One region of the Dictyobacter sp. Z7_2 genome, then DNA from elsewhere that is predicted to be linked to it. Evidence: riboswitches for the same ligand, from Rfam matches in the RefSeq annotation. Region 1 holds a riboswitch; the other holds the start of a gene.
What was found. Region 1 has a riboswitch for S-adenosylmethionine ahead of metK (methionine adenosyltransferase). Riboswitches for the same ligand answer to the same signal wherever they lie in the genome.

Region 1 (10,782 bases):
CAGCGTCAGAACCGTTTTCTGATAGTCCCTGCCATGATGCAGATGATATCGGTTGGGAGTCTGGCAGATGGCGCTTTTTCGTTGTGAGGATGGTGGTGTCAGATAGGGAAGCTGGATCAGGAGGGCGTCAAAGCGATAATAATCGGAGAGAACCGCGCTACACTCAACGCAGGTAGCGAGATGCGCTGTTACGCTTTGACGCTCGGGCACTGAGAGCTGATCATCAAGGTATGCACTGAGCAACCCTCTGATCGGCTCACAATTCATCTAGTGCCTCCTCCTTGTTCCAGGACTCGATAATGTTCACGAAATGACTGCCGTGCACGTGAAAGATACATTTTGACACCACTCTCGGCAATATTGAGCGTCCGTGCGATCTCACTATAGGAGAAGCCCTCTTGCGTATAAAGAATCAACGCCGCCCTGTATTGCTGAGGCATCCGACGGAGAGCGGCACGCACCATCTCTGTCGTTCCATATATCTCCTGTGGATCTGCGCTTTCGACATCGGCTGGCTCATGATCCAGATCCTGCCAGGGCAACCAGGCGATCAGCTTGCGACGACGAAGCGCGTCGTAGGCTGTATTGGTCGCAATACGATAGAGCCATGCCGATAATTTGAGATTCGCATCCATTTTAGGCAGTGCGCGAAAAGCTTTTAGAAACGTATCCTGGGTTAAATCGTCAGCTTGCTCGCGATCACCGACCAGGTGATAGACATAGTTATAAATAGGTGTCTTATATTCATCGTAAATTTGTTCGAAAGACCAGGAGTTTTCCTTGGTTTCCACCCGGACCATGCGCTACAATCCCTTCGATAGCTACTGTTTTTTCTTGACCGTTCCATGCAAGAAGTGGCAGTAGCTGTCTCCGAGCCGAGGCGTAAATGGGGATGACATGAGTGATCAGTCATACCTCCAGGCGGGTACGGAAACGCAATTTCCTTCTGTCTAGTGGAACGGACAACTAACGCTATCAGTAACATGATAGAGTAGTCCATGCATACTTGCTGTTGAGTGATGTATCGTTTATCATGGTAGCATACTCGGGTGGATTTCTAGCAATCATTAACTAATATCTTAGTACTATTGGGTGACGAAGGGTAGCTGACGTTACCCCTTCGTTGAATATGGGGCAATTTGCCATCCGCTCTTTTCCCGCTGCGAGAAGTGTATGGGGGAAAAGATTTGTAAGGAGGCCGAATTTTCATGAATGATCAGCGGGTACGAACAATCTGTTGGGAAGCAGGAACGTCTGATAATGCGGATGTATCGATATGCATACTTGATCAGACGCTGTTACCACAAAGGATTGTTTATGCTCATCTTGTCCATGAGCAACAGGTCGCAGATGCAATTATGCAGCTGCAAGTGCGCGGTGCACCCCTGATCGGTGTGACTGCTGCCTTTGGGGTTGCTCTGGCGGTGACACGGCTCTGGCGGGCCGCGCAAGCGCAAGAGGTCACGCTTTCATTGGATGAGGCCATGGCTCAGGTCCAGCAAGTGAGCCAACTCTTGCATGCGACGCGTCCGACGGCGGTGAATCTGTTCTGGGCACTCGATCGAATGCAGCACCGCGCACGAGATGCTGCGTCCCAGGGATTGTCCGTGCCACAGTTTGTGGCTGCCTTACAAGAGGAGGCACAGATGATCGCTGATGAGGATGCCCAGTCTTGTCTACGCATGGGCATGTATGGAGCTGAACTTATTGCTGATGGTGATACACTCTTAACGCACTGCAATGCCGGCGCACTGGCGACAAATGGAATTGGCACCGCACTGGCGCCGATCTATGCCGCTGCCTCCAGTGGCAAGCAGCTCCACGTATTTGTCGATGAGACGCGACCGATTCTCCAGGGGGCACGCTTGACGGCGTGGGAACTCCAACAAGAGCATGTGCCACTTACTTTGATTACCGATAGTATGGCGGGTCACTTTATGCGACAGGGACGTATTCAAGCTATTTTTGTGGGCGCTGACCGTATCGCGCTCAATGGTGATGTGGCGAATAAGATTGGCACGTATAGTTTATCTGTCTTAGCGCATGTGCATCATCTTCCTGTCTACGTGGTTGCACCCTGTTCAACGATTGATCTGACGCTTCCGACTGGTGCGCACATCCCGATTGAGCAAAGAAAGCCAGAAGAAGTCACGACATTTGCGGGAATGATCACTGCTCCTGATGGCATTCACGTCGCGAATCCAGCTTTTGATGTGACGCCTAATTCCTATGTCACTGCCATTATTACCGAAAAAGGGATCGCCCGACCTCCATATAGAGAGACTTTGACCGCTCTCTGTCTGGAAAATTCTATTCCATTGGAAGGTGTGTAGCTTTATATGGTTATTGCAACAGATGTGATGCAAGCGGTTGCTCAGCATGCGGAAGAGGTGATGGGAAGTGAAGGCTTTCTCTACGTATGTGCTGTCGTCGCGAATTGTAAGATGCTGGCGTTAGAGCTAGAAACGCCAGCGGAAGAGAAGGATGAGGAGGCGTCCGTGTCGATTGATACCGACGCTTTAGTCATCGCTGGCTATCTGCATGATATCTCCACCGTAGAACATGGCTTTCAGGATCATCAAATTAAATCTGCCGAGATGGCGGCCGAATTCTTGCAGGGTCTCAAGGTTCCTGAGGAGACGGTTGAGAAGGTGAAGCAGGCGATTTTGACTCATACGACGGTGGTCGATCCCGAGCAGAAGGATGAGCCAATAACGGAGGGACGCATCTTATATGATGCAGATAAGCTTGGTCGCCTGAGCGGTCTGGCGATTGTGACTTCGCTGATCGAGTTTGGCGCTCGCTATCCTAATCGAGCCGTCACCGGTGAGGTCCTGGCTGCCATCTTGCGTCATGTCGAGGAGCGCTTCATTGAGCTCTACCAATCGCTCAACACCGAACCGGCTCGCAACATGTCACGCGAAAAATTTCATCATGCGCTGGCGTTTCTTGATGGCGTAATCGAGCACCTGACCGACGCGACGCCTGTATAGTCTCTATCTGGTGAAACTTTATGAGAAGAAATCTTCTCTCATTCTATGATACAATTTTTATGGAGGCGAACCTTGCCTATTCTTGTTGTGGGCTCAGTGGCCCTGGATACTGTTGAAACTCCTTTTGCTAAGATGGAAGGTGTCTTAGGAGGGGCTGCATCTTATTTCGTTACTGCCGCATCTTTATACGATCGGGTCAATCTGGTCGGGATCGTTGGGAGTGACTTTCCACACGAGCACCTTGATTTCTGGAGTAAACGCTCGGTGGATCTGGCTGGTTTGCAAATCCAGGAGGGAAAGACCTTCCATTGGCATGGGCGCTATCATATGGACATGAATTCTCGCGATACGCTGGATACTCAATTGGGCGTTTTCGCAGATTTTCATCCGGTGGTGCCAGAGGCCTACGCCGATAGTCCACTGGTCTTTCTGGCCAATATTCAACCAGAGTTACAGTTAGAGGTGCTCAAGCAGATGCCACGCGCCAGACTTTCCGTGCTGGATACGATGGAACTGTGGATTGAGACAGCTCGCGCTCCTCTGACTGAGGTGATGAAGCAGGTGGATGTGCTTTTGATGAGCGAAGAGGAGGTCCGTCAGTATACCAATCAGGCGAGTATCCTGGTAGCTGTGCGGCACTTCTTTACACTGGGCATAAAATATGTGGTAGTGAAACTTGGCAGTTATGGTGCTTTGCTCTTTGGTTCAGATGGGACCTATTTTAGTGCTCCATCGTATCCATTGGAAGAAGTAGCCGATCCCACTGGAGCTGGCGACTCCTTCGGTGGTGGGTTCCTGGGATACCTGTCGACTGTACAGCCTGATGCATCCGGGCGCTACTCGGTTGATGATCTGAAGCGTGCGGTCGTGCATGGCAATATCCTGGGTTCTTTCGCCTGTACCGACTTTGGTATCACTGGTCTGTCCTCACTGACGATACAGGATATCTCTACGCGCTATAATGAGCTGGTTGGCTATTCCCATTTTGATCCCAACTGGACTTCTGCGCGAGCATAGTCTGTTTTATATCCATTAGATGGAAGGAATGTAATAAATTCAATGACAACAACAACGAGCGGAGACGTCAAAGACCTCTCCCTGGCTCCTCGCGGTAAAGACCGTATCGAGTGGGCTGCTAAAGAAATGCCTGTGCTACGCCTGATTCGCGAGCGCTTTGAGAAGGAACTGCCTCTCAAAGGTATTCGTATGTCTGGCTGCTTGCATATTACGACTGAGACGGCTAATCTGGCTATCACCTTGAAAGCCGGCGGAGCTGATCTGGTGCTGTGCGCCTCCAATCCTCTGTCAACTCAGGATGATGTGGCTGCTGCTCTGGTGAGCGAGTATGGGATTCCTACCTACGCTATCAAAGGCGAGGATGAGCAGACCTACTACAATCACATCAATGCAGTGCTGGATCACAATCCTCAGATGACTATGGATGATGGCTGTGATCTCGTTTCAACCATCCATACGACCCGTAAAGACCTCATCCCTGGCATCATTGGTGGCATGGAAGAGACCACAACCGGCGTCATTCGTCTGCACAGTATGGAGAAGCAGAAGGTCTTGCAATTCCCTGTTCTGGCTGTCAATGATTCCGATACCAAGCACATGTTTGACAACCGCTATGGTACAGGCCAGAGCACTCTGGACGCCATCATTCGCTCCACCAACATCTTGATTGCTGGTCGCACAGTGGTCGTCTTCGGCTATGGCTGGTGTGGTCGTGGCGTTGCCTCACGTGCCAATGGTCATGGCGCGAACGTAATCGTCTGTGAGGTCGATCCTACACGTGCTCTGGAAGCTCTCATGGATGGCTATCGCGTCATGCCTGGTATCGAAGCAGCAGCTGTCGGAGATATCTTTATCTCAGTGACGGGCGACCTGCACGTGATCGATCAGGCTTTGATGGAAAAGATGAAAGATGGCGCTTTGATCGCCAATTCAGGCCACTTCAATGATGAGATCAACATCCCTGCATTGGAGAAGCTGGCAGTCAACAAGCGCCGTGTCCGCGACTTTGTCGACGAGTACACGTATGCCGATGGACGTAAGGTCCACCTGCTGGCCGAGGGTCGTCTGGTGAACCTCTCAGCCGCTGAGGGACATCCTGCCAGCGTGATGGACATGAGCTTTGCGAACCAGGCTCTGGGCTCTGAGTACATGCTTGAGCATGCCAAAGAGTTAGAGCCTCATGTGTACACGCTCCCAGCTGAGATGGACAAAGAGATCGCTCGCCTGAAGTTGCATGCCATGGGTGTCAAAATTGATACCCTGACCCCTGAACAGGAGAAGTATCTCAATTCCTGGGAATCGGGAACCTAAGCCACTATCTTGATCTGTGCTGGAAGCGACCAGAGTTGTGTATAGATTGCCAATGCTGATCGCTTCCAGCTACACCTGCTCCAGGCTCCATGGTGCTCTTTCTCGGATATATGTTATACCTGTCCACCAAATGTTCAATTGGACCATGCGTTGTGCACGCATTATCTCTTTCACATCAATCTCTTATTGACATTTGTCTTAACTATAGCGTACAATCTAGAGAGATTACAGGTAGTTCTACACTATCTGGCACATGGACAACTGAATACATGAGTGTAATCACTCTCATCAAGAGAGGTGGAGGGAAACGGCCCGATGAAGCCCGGCAACCCGCTGTCCAGACAGGACGGGTGCCAATTCCGGCGGTGCATGCTATGCCGCAAGATGAGGGGACTGTGCAAGATGTACAACCCCTGCAAAGAGGGGTTTTTTTGTGCCTGAAAATCCCATATCTAACTCTTTACGCCTTCAGCATAGATAAAAATGAACCGCGCAGATCACTATAAATCCTATAAAAAGTATTTGTGAAAGGAAAGGCCCATGACAAGTTTCATGCGCAGCCCAAAAACGTTCTTTACCAGTGAATCCGTGACAGAAGGTCATCCCGATAAGTTATGCGATCAGATCTCTGATGCCATTCTGGATGCTATTTTGTCACAAGATCCGGTTGCTCGCGTCGCTTGTGAGACCGCTACGACCACGGGCCTGGTGCTGGTGGCAGGTGAGATCACAACTGAGGCCTGGATCGATATGGCGGCGGTGGTCCGTAAAACGATCGAGCAAGTTGGTTATGTCAATGCGGATTATGGCTTTGACTATCGCACCTGCGGCGTCACGACCTCTATTGGTAAACAGTCGCCCGACATCGATCTCGGAGTCAGCACCTCGCTGGAGTCCCGCGGTGGGCGATCCCAGCAGCTTAGCGACGATGAACTGGAGCTGATCGGCGCTGGCGACCAGGGTATGATGATCGGTTTTGCCTGTAACGAGACTCCCGAATTGATGCCGATGCCTATCAGTCTGGCTCATAAGTTGACCCGGCAACTCTCAACGGTTCGCCGCTCCTCATGGAGTGGGAAGGGGCCAATGACGTATCTGCGCCCAGATGGTAAGGCTCAGGTGACTGTACAGTATGAGAATGGCGTCCCGGTTCGTGTTGATACGATTGTCGTTTCGACTCAGCACGCCGACTATGTCGATCGCGAGCAGATTCGTCAGGATGTGATTGAGCATATTATCAAACCAGTCATTCCCGCTGAATTGTTGGATAGCGAGACCAAGATCTTTGTTAATCCTACTGGTCGCTTTGTGCTGGGTGGCCCCATGGGAGACGCTGGCCTGACCGGTCGTAAGATTATCGTCGATACCTATGGCGGCATGGCTCGCCATGGTGGCGGTGCCTTCAGCGGCAAAGATCCGACCAAAGTTGACCGTTCAGCGGCTTACGCAGCCCGCCATATCGCGAAGAACATCGTGGCTGCCGGACTGGCGGATCGCGTTGAGTTGCAGATCGCTTATGCCATCGGCGTAGCGCGTCCGCTCTCCCTCTTTGTCGAGACCTTTGGCACTGGCAAAGTCGCCGACGAAGAGATCATTCGTCTGATCAACGAGCACTTTGACCTCCGGCCCGCCGGGATCATCCAGGCTCTCGACCTGCGCCGACCGATCTATCAGCCCACAGCTGCCTTTGGTCACTTCGGACGCACGGATGTCGATCTGCCCTGGGAAGCCCTCGACAAAGTACCGATGCTCCGTAAGGGCGTTGGTGCCAATGTGCAGAGCGGCGAAGCTGTCTCATAAGAAATTTGCTCTTGTAAAAGCCCCTGTGACTATCCATTGGGATAACCACAGGGGCTTTACTTTTTGCTCCTACTTATTAGTATATAGCACCATTCTGTGTAAGAGTGGCGCCCTGCGATCTATGGTTCCCAAAGTTTTAAGTTCTGAAAGAGTGCGACTGTTACTCCCTTTAGATCTGGATCGGCGTTTACACCAGTTCCGATAGTGCCTCCTGGATATGTATCATCACTGATTGTTGGAAGTTGAATGCCATTGATCCAAAATTGGAAGGAGTCGTTGACGATCATCACAGCCAACGTATTCTTTGCCTTTACTCCTCGACGGATAGCCGAAGAAAAAGGAGAGCCTGTTGTCAGTCTTTGATCGCTTCCACCTCCACTTTTATTGTGCCTTGTGATGATGTATGTGCCATCGATAGAAATATCAAAGGCATAATAGTTGTCGTTGAGTACCCGACAGACGAGTCCTGCTTGATGACCTTGAAGAATAGTTACATCGAGAACAAAAGCTAAATCAGTAAAATAATGCCCATTTCCATAGATACAATCATCAGACCCCTCACCTGTCTCTTGATAACCATTCGGAGGATAAGTACAATTTGAGTCCCCTGCCCAGTCTGAATGGTCCGTCGGTGGAGAAACACCGGCAACCAGATGCCAGGTTGATGGAATTTTTGGCCCCGCTGAGCTTATCGATGCGGTTGGGGTTTGTTGTGATGATGTGTTTGTATGATTGGCTGTTGCTCTCGATGTGATGAAATCATTTATTGCCAAACTACCAGGTACTATTAGTATAAGTATGAGTGCGACTATGATCGCAATCTGCGTAGGTGTTTTGATTCTCTGTCTTTCTGGCCCAGGGAGCGCGTTTGAGTATGCTTGTACCATGTTGGACGACTGTTTTGTTTCCGTATATTTGCTATGTGTGTGTTGACTTTCTTTATTCTGAGCAGAGTTCGGTATGTTTAATAGGTTGACCACACGATGAATCCCCTGGACAACATTATCAAGTGCGTGATCCTGGTCTGCCCAAAGTGTGATCGCTTGAGTATTTTTCGGAAGAACGCTGAGATGTGCAATAGGGGTGCTTTGCCAGGATACAGGACGAAACAGAATCGGGATAATACTGATCTCCTCTTTTTGGTCTGGCTGCGTTATTTCTTGCATGATCTTATAGCAGTCATCTGATCTGAAAAAATCCGGGCTGATAAGCAAGAGGACGATCTGAGCGTTATGAAGATGCGTGTTAATCTCATCTTGTGATGATTTTCCAGGAATAATCTCATCGATTGACCAGATAGAAATAATCTTCTCTCGTTCTAGTGGTGCAAGGTGTGCTTCTAACTTGTGAAATAATATGATGTCTTCAGGATTAGGATCATAGCAGCAAAATATTTCTATAGTTCTACCCACTTGTGAACCTCATCTTATGTCTAATATGACAATCCGATTTTATATTTAAGAGATATTATAGCATTTTTATTATGATTTTTCCTTATATACAATTTATAGATTACATACGTTAGTAGCGTCGCACGCTCGCGTGCGATGTCCCACTCGACGTACGATGAGGTAGGGTAGCGTAGTGCGCCGGGATCGGGCCGTCTCATACGAGTCTCAGGGACATCGCACGCGAGCGTGCGACGCTACACAGTCTGGTCTCTTTCTGCAAAAATATGCTTACCTATATCTCCATATGGAGATATGGATTATACTATGGAGAGTACAAAGTAAATATGCTTATCTTGATAGTGGTGCAGAAAGGGAGCAATCTCCATGGATTTTACACTCAATGAGGAGCAGACGGCTATCCGTCAAACGTGCAGGGAATTTGCCGAGCAGGAGATCAAGCCTGTGGCGGAAGAACTCGATGCTACCGGGGCCTTCCCCTATGCGCTGATTCGTCAGATGGGTGAGCTTGGTCTATTAGGCTTACCTTTTCCGGAGGAATATGGAGGCGCGGGCGCGGACTTTCTTTCTTACTGTCTGGCGATTGAGGAGATTTCGCGTGGAGATGTCTCCGTCGGGATCACTATGGAGGCGCATACGTCGCTGGGGGCGACGCCATTTCATCTTTTCGGTTCTGAGCAGCAGAAGGAGCAGTATCTGGTGCCGCTGGCGCGTGGAGAGCAGTTGTGGGCCTTTGGTTTGACTGAGCCCGAGGCGGGTTCGGATTCCGGCGGGACACAAACTCGTGCGACGTTGCAGGATGGCTACTGGCACATCAATGGCTCCAAGGCTTTTATTACGAATGCTGGTACCGAGATGACTGGCGGCGTGACGATCACGGCTGTGACCGGCATGCGTCCCGATGGGCGTAAGGAGATCACCAATCTGATTGTGCCCAGGGAGACGCCTGGCTATCAGATCGGGAAGGCGTATAAAAAGATGGGCTGGAAGGCTTCTGATACGCGTCCATTGGCCTTTGAGGATTGTCAGGTGCCGCAAGAAAATATGCTGGGCCAGCCAGGCGATGGTTTTAAGCAGTTTATGGGCATTCTGGATGCGGGACGCGTTGCCATTGCGGCTCTTTCGGTGGGATTGGCTCAGGCGTGTCTGGATGAGTCTCTGAGCTATGCTCAGCAGCGCAAGCAGTTTGGCCTACCGATCAATAAGTTCCAGGCGATCCAGTTCAAGCTGGCCGATATGGATATGGAGATCGAGTTGGCTCGCTTGATGTATTATAAAGCGGCCTGGCTGCATATGCAGGGATTACCTTTCACACGTGAAGCGTCGATGGCGAAGTTGTTTGCTTCTGAGATGGCCAAACGAGCTGCCGATCAGGCGGTCCAGATTCATGGCGGCTATGGTTTTATGGATGAATATCCGGTGTCGCGTTATTGGCGCAGTGTGAAGATCAATGAGATTGGCGAAGGGACCAGCGAGGTTCAGCGCCTCTTGATTGCCAAGCAGCTTGGCTGTTAGATGGCTATAATCTGTGCGCAGATGAGCAAGAGACTTTGGCCTTTTGCTCATCTGCGCACAGATATTATTTGGGCCATTTGATGGTATTGAAGGTCACCTTCGTCTCGCTTGAGGCGTTAGGATCACTTTTGGGGGCTACATATTTTGTCCAGACAATGGTGTTTCCGTTGACTGAAATGAAGGCTGTGCTTTCCCTATCAATACTATCGATGCCATTGACCATGACTTTCTTGCTGGCGTCATACATCGCCAGATTCTTTTCGCTATCCTGCCAGATCAGGAATGAGCCACCGCTTTGCAGATCCGAAACGATCGCATTGTCGTTGAGTGTGGTGGTGGCCGCTTCGCTGCCATCAGATGTGAAAGCGAGCAAATGTCCTGACACAAGCGTATCAATCTGTGCTGTTAGCACCGTTGGGTCCGTGCTGGTCGGATTCATCAGCAGCTTGGAGACATTCTGTGCTCGTACTGCCGATGTCGCCGAGGCATCGGGTGTCGGTGTGGCGGCTGGTGTACTGGTGGGCAGTGCTGTCGGCGTTACAGCAGGCGTCTGCTGCGTCTGGGTAGCGGGATCGCTATTCGATTCTATCGTATCCGCAGGCGTTTTATTCAGCAAGAAGAGTGTTCCTCCTGCTATCTGGGGCCGGAACGAGAGTCCGTCATCGCGATAGAGATAGGACTGAGTCTGTGTATGAGGTGTCCAGCGTCCAGACTGTGGCGCGGCGGCTGTTGTTTGT
Region 2 (10,782 bases), 2.5 Mb from region 1:
GTTATGCCCGATGACTGATTGAAGATCATTACATCTGTGCCTGTCAGCGCATTCCAAATATGCACCTCATTATTTTTAAATGTACTGGCCAGATATTTTCCATCTGGTGACCAGATAATAAGATGTTTTGATGCGCTCCTGTCGCTCTCATGCTTTGCTACTTTACGGCCAGTACTGATCTCCCACACATCGATAGTACCTCCATTTTCTTCCTGTGTGGCCATATAGTGTCCGTCTGGTGAGAAGCTAACCTCTGGTGTATTAAGAGATTGGAATACCGGTGTAGTCATGATTTGTCTGGAGGCAGATACATCCCAGATTGCAGTACTATAGGTGCTATGGGGTGGTAAAGCATCACTATTCTGTCCTGTCACAACCATATAATGGCTATCGGCTGACCATCTTACAGGTGCGCCGTCGATAATTGGCAATGCAAGGGCGTTATCTACTGTGATTGTGCCGTTATCGTTGCCCAGCACATAGAGAGAATCGTTGTCCAACGCTGCTATATGTTGTGTGTTGGGAGAAAATGTCAGGTTGGATATGGTTGGACTGACAAGCCCAACGCTGATACGTGCCTTTTTAGTAAGATCCCATATCTCTGCATGACCGCTCGCTGTACTTACAGCAAGTTCTTTTCCATTCACAGACCAGGTAGCATAAGTGAAGGGTATATACGTATCATTTAATCTGAAAGGTGGTTGATTACTATCGGCTTGCCAGATAACCAGGCTGCCATCATTATCGAGCGTTGCCATCTGTGTATTGTCTGTGGACCACCAACTTTTCGATGGCATAAAAAATGCTCTCTCTATTGCTTTTTGTTCCTGATGCGCTTGTTGCCCATGATAGGTATAGCGAAAGAGTAATTTTCCTGTCAGGATATCCCAGATAAAAAGATTGGCCTTTAAATAAGTATGCATGTTGTAACCTGTGCTAAGCAGATAGTTGTTATCAGGTGATAACTCTAGTATTTGCATCTCATCTGTTTGTTGATTGAGTGTATCGTTGATCGCGGTATAATGTGTAATTTTGTGTGTATTAAGGTTATAGCGGCGGATATCTTCAATAGTGTTTCCTGTGAATGAGATTTGCGTGCTATCAGGTTTCCAGTTAAGTGTGTCGGTAAACTGACCTGTAGCTGTGAATGTCCAAAGGGGCTTTCCCGCAGTAGTCGGTGTGGATATGCTTTGCAGGTAGCTGATAAGCCCCATTGTACTGGCCGCCAGGATAACACCGACCGCGATGATTGTTAGTATCAGGCGTAAATACCTGCGTCGTTGCGCTTGCTGATATGGATTGGGGGCGGGACGTATTGAAGTGATCTCAATCATTGAATATTCATCTTCATCTGTGCGTTCCCCTTTAAATAAAACTAGTTGTTGTTTAATGTCTCGTTTATGATCGCTTTCCATGCGCTTCCTCTTTACTATCTATACATTTGCCTGCATACTCTATGACGTATAATGTAGTATAAAAAGAATAATTTGTACAGATGCATATCCTGAGCTTGCTATCTGCATAAAATAAGGGTCATTTTCGATTGGGAATATCGATATGTGTACTTTGTACACTCGATTATAAGGATTGTGCCCTTGACAGTCTTTCATCTCCTTGGGTATACTACTCACTAACGTAAAGATGAAAATTTCACAACAGCATAAGAACATATTGCAGTAATAACTGCTCTCATCAAGAGAGGTGGAGGGATACGGCCCTGTGAAGCCCGGCAACCCGCTTTGCAATGTTGCAAGCAGGGTGCCAATTCCGGTAGAACATATGATTGTGTTCTGCAAGATGAGGGGAACAGCGATGTAGCAGCCCCCCGCGAGGGGCTTTTTTGTTACCTGTTTCCTGGAATCTCGTGTACCTTACAAGCTAGATCAAACAAATGCGTTGAAGAGGAAGAGTAAATGTGATGGGCGGTTACAGAGAGTTGACAGCGATGAGATGTCAGCACCGTACCGGCATTGAATATGGCCTCTGAGTTGCAGGTTGAACGCTGATAGCAATATGAGTGAGTAGACCGTGCCGTGAGCTTCGTTACAGCTGTAGTGTTATCAACGTTTGGAGCATCCATGGATGGATCAAGTGAAGATGATAACACTCGTAAAGGTTGGTGCTGTGAGGCATCGACAAACCAGGGTGGTACCGCGAAGACGTTTACCCCTCGCCCCTGTAGGGTGAGGGTTTTTTTGTTCCCTTTTTCCAGGAAGGAGTCTAACGATGGTGGCGCAGTTGGAGTACGGTAATCGAGTAAAAGTGCAGGTACAACCAGAAAATAGCGTTTTAACTTTCTCTTTTGATCAGCTTTTATTGCAGCGCGGTGGATATCTCGGTCCCGTGACTGTGGCGTATGAGACATGGGGTAAGCTGAATGCCACTGGCGACAATGCGATCTTGATCACGCATGCCCTGACAGGAAACTCTCATGCTCATGACGTGGAAGATCCTGAAAATTCAAAGGCAGCCTGGTGGAATCCGTTGATTGGACCGGGGAAATATTTTGATACTTCACGCTACTTTGTGATCTGTTCAAATGTCATTGGTGGGTGTGCGGGTAGTACAGGACCTTCCTCGACCAATCCAGCAACGGGACGGCCCTATGGCATGCGCTTCCCGGTGATCACCATTCGGGATATGGTGAATGCTCAGCGCAGGCTGATCGAGCATCTCGGGGTCCGGCATCTGGCGATGGTTGCGGGCGGCTCTATCGGAGGGCAGCAGGCTCTGGAATGGTCTGTTACCTATCCTGATCTCGTTGAGAAAGTGGTTGTGGTCGCTGCTTCTGCCGCTGTTTCTGCACAGGCGATTGCTTTTGATGAAGTGGCTCGCCAGTCGATTATGGCTGATACTGCCTGGCTGTGTGGCGATTATCTGCCCGGCCAGGGACCCAGTACTGGCCTATCGATTGCACGCATGCTGGCCATGATTACGTATCAGAGCGAGGAGTCCATGGAGATGCGTTTCGGACGTCAGCGAGTGGTGCGTGAGCCTGCTGTTGCTCCGACGTTCTCGCCGATACTTGGTGAGCGTTTTGATGTTGAAAACTACCTGTACTACCAGGGGAACCAATTGTCTCAACGCTTTGATGCCAATAGCTATCTCTACATCAGTCGAGCCATGGATCTTTATGATGTCAGTGACGGTTATAGTTCATTAGAGAGTGCTTTACAGCGTATTAGCAGTCAGGTGTTGTTTGTGGGGATTCGCTCAGACTTTCTGTTTCCTGCTGCACATGTGCGCTGGTTGGCTGAGAAAGTCCAGTCGCTTGGTGGTGATGCACGCTATATCGAGCTAGACTCACCGCATGGTCATGATGCTTTCTTGAAAGAATGGTCACAATTGACCGAAGCTTTTCAGCAATTTTCGTTCTAATACTTTTTTACGTTTTCATCTGTTCTAGTCCTAGAAGGAGAAACTCTCATGGCGTTGAATGGTAATCGTAGTTATGGATTTGAGACGTTGTCTTTGCATGCTGGACAAGAGACCGCTGATAGTGCCACCGGTGCGCGTGCCGTTCCTATCTATCAGACAAGTTCTTATGTGTTTGATAGTCCGGAACATGCCGCTGACCTCTTTGCTCTGAAGCAATTTGGCAACATTTATACCCGCATCATGAATCCTACACAGGATGCTTTTGAGCGTCGCATTGCGGCTCTTGAAGGTGGGGTGGGTGCTTTAGCCACCGCTTCTGGCCAATCTGCGGAAACCCTGGCAATCTTAAACATTGCCGGTGCTGGTGATGAAATCGTATCCTCATCGAGCCTGTACGGTGGAACTTATAATCTCTTCCATTATACCTTTGAGAAATTGGGCATCAAGGTCCGTTTTGTTGACGGACGTGATCCTGAGAATTTTCGCGCTGCTATCAATGAGCGCACCAAAGCTATCTATGCTGAAACTGTTGGCAATCCGCGCCTGGATACGCTCGATATTCGAGCCGTTGCCGATGTGGCTCATGAAAATGGCCTGCCTCTGATTGTGGATAATACTATTCCCACACCTTACCTGATTCAGCCGTTTAAGCATGGAGCAGATATTGTTGTCCATTCGGCGACAAAATTCATTGGTGGACATGGAACCTCAATTGGTGGTGTGATTGTGGATAGCGGTAAATTTGATTGGGCTGCCAGTGGTCGTTTCCCAGGATTGGTTGAGCCAGATCCATCGTACCATGGAGTACGCTATGTCGAGGCGGTAGGTCCTCTGGCCTATATTATCAAGGCTCGCGTGCAATTACTACGTGATCTGGGAGCTGCTACGACACCATTTAACTCCTGGCTGTTCCTACAAGGTTTGGAAACGTTGCCACTGCGTCTTGAGCGTCATAGTCAGAACGCACTGCGTATCGCCGAGTTCTTGGAGCAACATCCAGCGGTAAGTTGGGTAACCTATCCTGGTTTGAAGAGCCATCCGCAGCACGATCTGGCAATCAAGTACTTTTCACATGGTGGTTTTGGTGCTATTCTGGGCTTTGGTATCAAAGGGGGCTTAGAAGCTGGGAAGCAATTGATTCGTCACATCGAGCTTTTCTCCCATCTGGCCAATATTGGAGATGCGAAGTCTTTGATTATTCATCCTGCCAGCACAACGCATGCTCAATTGACTCCAGAGGAACAGGTTGAGACCGGTGTGACACCGGATTTCATTCGTCTTTCAATTGGCCTGGAGACGGTCGAGGATTTGATCGATGATCTCGATCAGGCTTTGAAGGCGGCAATTGCTGATGTTGGTGTCGCTTCGAATGCATAAAATGCATAGATAAGAAGAGTTGTTGCGGGGCATGTATCCCTTTCTGGCTGGCCAGCGTCTCTGAAATGAGATGGAACACATGCCCCTGGGTCGTGTTAGGAATGTTGGAAGTTTATTATGGAACGATCTGTTTGTGTCCTGAAATTTGGTGGAACGTCGGTTGGAAGCGGAGAGCGTATACGTCGTGTAGCGTCGATTATTGCTGATACTCTCAACGATACAACCTTACCTTTTCCTGTTGTCGTAGTTTCAGCGATGTCCGGTGTCACTGATCAACTACTGCGCATCGCTCGCGCTGCTTGCTCTGGGGATACCGATGCTTGTGAGCAGGAGTTAGCTTCATTGCGCCAGAAACATCTGGATGCGATTGAGAAGGTTATCCATGATGGTGAGGAGCGTGTCCTATTACGTCAGATGATCGAAGACGCGCTGGAGCATGTCGCGCGGGACGTGCAAACGTTGCGTGAAGCGGCTGTCCTGGGCGATATGGTTCATTTGCACACTGCAACTGTCGCGTCTTGGGGTGAGCGTCTCTCGATCTTATTGGTCGCTGCGGCTACGCGTGAACGTGGCGTGCAGGCGCAGCCAGTACGCAAAGAAGTGATTATCACCAGTCATCCCTCCCACGATCCCGCTCAGCCGTTTGGAGTGGTTGAGGGCGCGGAACCGTTGATGGAGGAGACAAGAAGTAATGCGCATGCATTGATTTATCCTCTTGTTCAGCAAGGAATTGTGCCGATCGCGGCAGGTTTTATGGGGCGTACAATTACTGGTTTTGTTACGACGCTTGGGCGGAATGGGTCAGACTATTCGGCGACGGTGATCGGAGCTGCTCTCGATTGCGTTGAAGTATCTATTTATACGGACGTCGATGGCGTTTTGTCTGCTGATCCACGTCATGTTGCCAATACACGCTTATTAACTCGTTTGTCATATGCGGAAGCTGCACGCCTCTCCTGGTTTGGCGCAAAAGTATTGCATCCGCGGACGCTGATCCCGATCGCACCACGTAACATCCCCGTGCGCGTGCGAAACTCATTCCGTCCCCACATTCGTGGCACAATTATTGGGCCGGTGGGGCATATGCCAAGTGGGGCGGGGGCTATCACCACGCGTCGTAATCTCGCTCTGATAACGGTGGAAAGCACAGATCTCTTCGGCGCTCCAGAAAATGCCGGACAGGTCTTTGCATTGGCTGCGAAGGCAGGTGCAGCGCCAGTTGCTATTTGTTCTTCGTCTGGTCATCACCTATCTTTTGTCGTTGACGAGAAGGCTGTCGACTCTGTCGTAGCATTGTTGCAGCATGATATGGATACCACTCTGTGGACCGTCGGTCAGAGACGAGGTCTGGCAGCCTGTGCCTGCATCGGATCGGGCTTCACCAGTGATCCCATGAGCGCGGCACGCGCAATTACAGCACTGGCCAGTGAGCGTATTCCAGTTATCTCTCAGGGAGCTTCTGAGCAGGGGATTACACTGATTGTGGAGGACCGGTCCAGTGAGCGAGCGCTCCGTTGCTTGCACCGAGATCTGATTGCTCCCGTTATCCCGCTTGTACGGCATCCCGTGAGTGTGAAAGAGGCACGCCACAAGGCTTTAATATAATTGATCCAACAGACACAGCATGGAACTTGTAGGGACGGGCACATATATGTATGCATGCCTGTCCCCTTTAGTATGAGAGCGAAAGAGCATATGGAACAGCGAAGAATCCCGGTTGCAGTCCTGGGCGCAACAGGCATGGTTGGTCAGCGTTTTATAGAATTATTGCAGGGACATCCCTGGTTTGAATTGGTGGGGCTTGGTGCCTCTGACAAGCATAATGGACGTCCCTATGCGGAAGCGACGAGTTGGCGTCTGACAGGAAGCGATATGCCTGCTGTTGCGGCACAACTACCAGTGGTGGCCTGTCGACCAGACGCGTTGCCAGATGTAAAGATTGTTTTTTCTGCCCTCCCAGGCGATATTGCGGGCGAGATCGAACAGGCTTTTGCGCAGGCGGGCGTGGCCGTCTTTAGTAATGCAAAAAATTATCGTATGGAAGCAGATGTTCCGCTCTTGATTCCTGAGGTGAATGCGAACCATATCGCTGCTATTGCACAGCAGCGCAAGCAGCGTGGCTGGTCTGGCTTTATCGTGACCAATGCCAACTGTGCAGCCACTCCCCTGGTGATGGCTCTGAAGCCTCTCCAGAAGTCCTTTGGCGTCAGCAAGGTTCTTGTGACAACCATGCAATCGATCTCAGGTGCGGGCTATCCCGGCCTGCCATCCTATGATATTCTGGACAATGCTATTCCTTATATCGGTGGCGAAGAGGAGAAGGTTGAGACCGAGACTCTGAAGATGCTGGGCGATTGGCAGGAGGGACGTGGTTTTATCGATGCTCCTATGGTTGTAAGCGCTCACTGCAATCGTGTGGCGACACGGGAAGCGCATCTAGAATGTGCCAGTGTGCAGTTGGACCGCTCCGCGAGCCCGGACGAGATCATTGCGGCCTGGGAGAATTATGCTCCCGAGTCACAACTGGCACAACTGCCGAGTGCGCCAGAACATCCACTGGTCTATCGTCAAGAGATCGATCGCCCACAGACGTTGCGGGATCGCGAGGCTGGACATGGTATGACCGTTACTCTCGGACGCTTGCGTCCTTGTCCACTCTTTAGCTATAAGTTTGTGATGCTGGGTCATAATACTATTCGTGGTGCGGCGGGTGGCTCCGTACTGAACGCTGAGTGGTGCGTGAGTAAAGGACTCCTGTAGTTCTTCTTTGTCATAGGTTCAATCATTATCACCCTCCTATCTTTTCAGCAAAGGATAGAAGGGTGATAATGATTGATGGCTTAACCTGCTCCGCTACCACCACCGCCAGCGGCCCCGCCGCCGAATCCACCTCCGCTGAAGCCACCACCTGCTGTGAACGTGCTGTTTCCACTGGTGACATTGTTTTGAGGATGTGTGATGGCCAGCATCGTCATCATTGCTGTCATATTCGCTGGATTCGGCGCTTGTTGGCGATAATCGGTATGAGCAACGCTTAAGAACCAGGATGGTAAGGTGGTAATGCCTTGATTCTGGAAATGTTGAACCCAACTATCTCCGTAACCAAAACTGGTAGCATAAGGTAGGCCGTTCATGAAGACAGCCTGCGTGTTTGCTTCATTGTGACCTCCCCATGTAATAGTGCGCAAATATCTATTAAAGGCTTGCCAATTTTCTGCTGCTTGTTTTCCTTTTAATGACAGGAGGCTGCAAGATGCACGTTGGAACATTGCGATGATGGCAGCTAGTAGCAAGCCGAGTGGTAGGAAACCAATGGGCCAGATGTAGAGCATCCTTCCTATAAAGAAGCCGATCACTGATCCAAAGACACCCACCACGATCAGACCCAGAATGATCTTGCTGAGACGGTCACGTAGCGGTTCATACTGCTCATTTAAAAAGCCACGTTCCAGGAGTTCCTGCTGCACTGGCGCATCAAAATGGAGGGGATGGCTGGCGTAGTGCTCTAAAACGTCTGAAAACGGTACCGATGCTGGTTGATTTATACCATTGAATAGGATATGCAGCAGACCTGTCTCATATGAACGTAGATCTTCAGGCGGCGCTGTGCTTAGCTCGATCACGAAAATTGAGCGTGGAGTATAAAGGCCTCCAGCTTCCTGGATACGTTCTATAATGGTGATAATACCTCGATTGGCCAGATCAAAGAGCGTCCCCAATGCCTGTTCCAGCTCTACAACTCCTTTCGTTGGTGATGTGACTAATACACCACTCACTGCGGGAGATAAATCGTCAGGTGGCGTTGTGATGTGCGATACTTTGTCGACCATCTCTTTGGGCTGATATTTACGCTTATAGAAGAAGACGCCCAATGCAAGGAGAAGACCAAGCATTATCCCGCCAAATAAACAGGGAAGGAGATATCTGTCCGTCCCTTGCTGCATGCGTTGCCAATTTGGAGCACTCTGAATGACACTTCCAGGACGAAAGTGAATACCAACTTCGATTGTGTCGTTAGCGACCAGATTTTTGGCTTCATAGGTGATGAGGTGCTTCGTTGGTGAATTGATAAGAGATGCGTGTCCACTTATAATTTCTGGGTTTCCAGTGATCTTGGCGCTTGTAGGATATGTAACGTCGATCTTTACCGCACGAATAGTGTAGCTATAAGACGTCGGTAGCGCTTCCCAATCCAGAAAATCAGCATTTGCCGCCTTTTGAACCACTCCTTTGGCATGATAGGTTATGGCAAAAACATGTGTGGCGTCACTGGTCGGAGCAAAGTGCCAGGTGGCTCTGATCGGATCGCCGTCTGTTACTTCATATTGTCCTGCGTTGCTACCTGGCAGCATGGTTTTGCTATCCATGCTGGCGCTCGTGATGGAGATGCCATCTGTTTTGTCCTTGGGTATGTCTCGATAGACATAGGTGAATGGACCGCCTTCAAAATGAAAGGTCACTGTCTCCGTGACTAACAATGTTCCGTCATTTTGTACCGCAATGGCTGCATTAAATTGTTCTGCGTTGTAGTCTTTGGCAGGCTTTGCTTGAGCGGGTAGTGCAGGTATGAGAAATATAAGTAGCAATAATGGCATGAGTAGCAGACATAATTTCCGGACCATTAGAAATACTCCTTGCTTTTTCTCCATGCATAATGATCTTCCATGAACGCAAGTTTTATTGATCTGCTTTATATTACGATACCCTGATGATCATAGCTTCATTCAGAGAGACGTTTTTGGTTGTGTTTAATCCAATCAGCAAAGTGCGAAGTGATTGCTAAGACTTTGAGAAATACTTATGCTCTACCTCTTATTATCTTTTAAGTAGCTACATATTATTTGCAAGAATCACTTGAAGTACAACATCCAAAGACAATAAAAACACGCATAGCCTATAAACAAATCCAACAGGAAAGTATATAGGCTACACGATTGCAACTTTACAACAGAGCGACAGACAAGATCCTATGCCATTGCTTTGATTAATGCTGGGAGTAGATTTTCGGCGTCAGGAGTTCCCAGGCCGGTTATCGCATCCCAGCCAGTGACGGCATCGTAGCCTGTAACTCCGGCTTGCTGGTTGGAATTATTTCCAGCGGTAATGTCATGGAAAGCCTTATGGTAGGTGTCCGAGGCGGCGATTTTGTAGAGGGCTGGATTGATGAATCCCAGTGGATGACCTGCCATCTGGTCTGCCACTGCCATAATCGCACTCCAGACGGGCGAGCTGGCACTGGTGCCTCCAGCCTGACTCCACATACCATCTTCATAAAAAGCCATGCCTGTATAGGGATCGGCGACTGCTGAGACGTCTGGTACGCCACGACGATTTTGAAATTGCGTCTGTGCAGAGGCTGCCAGCTGTTTCTGATAGGATGGCATAGTATATATCTTGCTAAAACCGCCTCCACTATCAGGCCAGCCAATCTCGGAGAGAGAGTTATTGATATTCTTCATTGTGGTGCCTCCCACACTGGTCACCCAGGGTGAGTCTGCGGCAAAGCTGGTAGTGGCGACGTTGGAGAGTTTTGTGGCCTTCATATCTGAATAGTCGGTTGCTCCACTGTCACCGGAAGACGAGAAATAGGTCATGCCATCCTGTGTGGTTCCCTTTTGTAGGAGGTCATTCCATAACTTAAGCTCCTTGTTCGCAGCGCTGTCCATTAATGTCACTTCAGAGGCTCCCCAACTGTGCGAAACGATGTTTCCAAGTTTATGGTCAATAGCATATTGTTCGAGTTGACGAAATTCTGGGAGCCCAATGGTTCCTTCGGTTTCAGCTACCGGGCTGATCAGTAGGACAATTTTTGCGTCGGGCGCGAGCGCATGGATGATCTGTACATCGAGCGTTGTTTCTCCGGCCCAACCTTCTTTGTCACTTGCTCCCGATTCTGCTACTTTGAGTGGCGAGATTATTTGTAAGTCTACTGCTGGCAGATGAAATGTGCTGTCAAAGACCTGCATATCTTTTTGTATGGTTGGGCTACCGAAAGAAACAATGTCAATGACTGTCTGTCCTTTGCCT

Region 2: it holds a riboswitch for S-adenosylmethionine, as region 1 does, so the genes downstream of both, metX (homoserine O-acetyltransferase MetX) here and metK (methionine adenosyltransferase) in region 1, are expected to answer to the same signal.

Annotation. Positions count from the first base shown of each region.
Region 1 is NZ_BAAJPE010000002.1:3,742,461-3,753,242, forward strand. Features, by position in the region: gene AC27N8_RS29225 (anti-sigma factor family protein) at 1-267, opposite strand, end outside; gene AC27N8_RS29230 (RNA polymerase sigma factor) at 264-800, opposite strand; gene mtnA (S-methyl-5-thioribose-1-phosphate isomerase) at 1,209-2,333, shown strand; gene AC27N8_RS29240 (HD domain-containing protein) at 2,340-2,993, shown strand; gene AC27N8_RS29245 (PfkB family carbohydrate kinase) at 3,066-4,010, shown strand; gene AC27N8_RS29250 (adenosylhomocysteinase) at 4,053-5,321, shown strand; SAM riboswitch class I at 5,604-5,712, shown strand; gene metK (methionine adenosyltransferase) at 5,874-7,121, shown strand; gene AC27N8_RS29260 (TIR domain-containing protein) at 7,241-8,533, opposite strand; gene AC27N8_RS29265 (acyl-CoA dehydrogenase family protein) at 8,897-10,045, shown strand; gene AC27N8_RS29270 (hypothetical protein) at 10,110-10,782, opposite strand, start outside.
Region 2 is NZ_BAAJPE010000002.1:1,274,326-1,285,107, reverse strand. Features, by position in the region: gene AC27N8_RS18805 (WD40 repeat domain-containing protein) at 1-1,415, opposite strand, end outside; SAM riboswitch class I at 1,687-1,804, shown strand; T-box leader at 1,888-2,181, shown strand; gene metX (homoserine O-acetyltransferase MetX) at 2,227-3,378, shown strand; gene AC27N8_RS18795 (homocysteine synthase) at 3,427-4,755, shown strand; gene AC27N8_RS18790 (aspartate kinase) at 4,873-6,360, shown strand; gene asd (aspartate-semialdehyde dehydrogenase) at 6,451-7,515, shown strand; gene AC27N8_RS18780 (DUF2207 family protein) at 7,596-9,377, opposite strand; gene AC27N8_RS18775 (S53 family peptidase) at 9,723-10,782, opposite strand, start outside.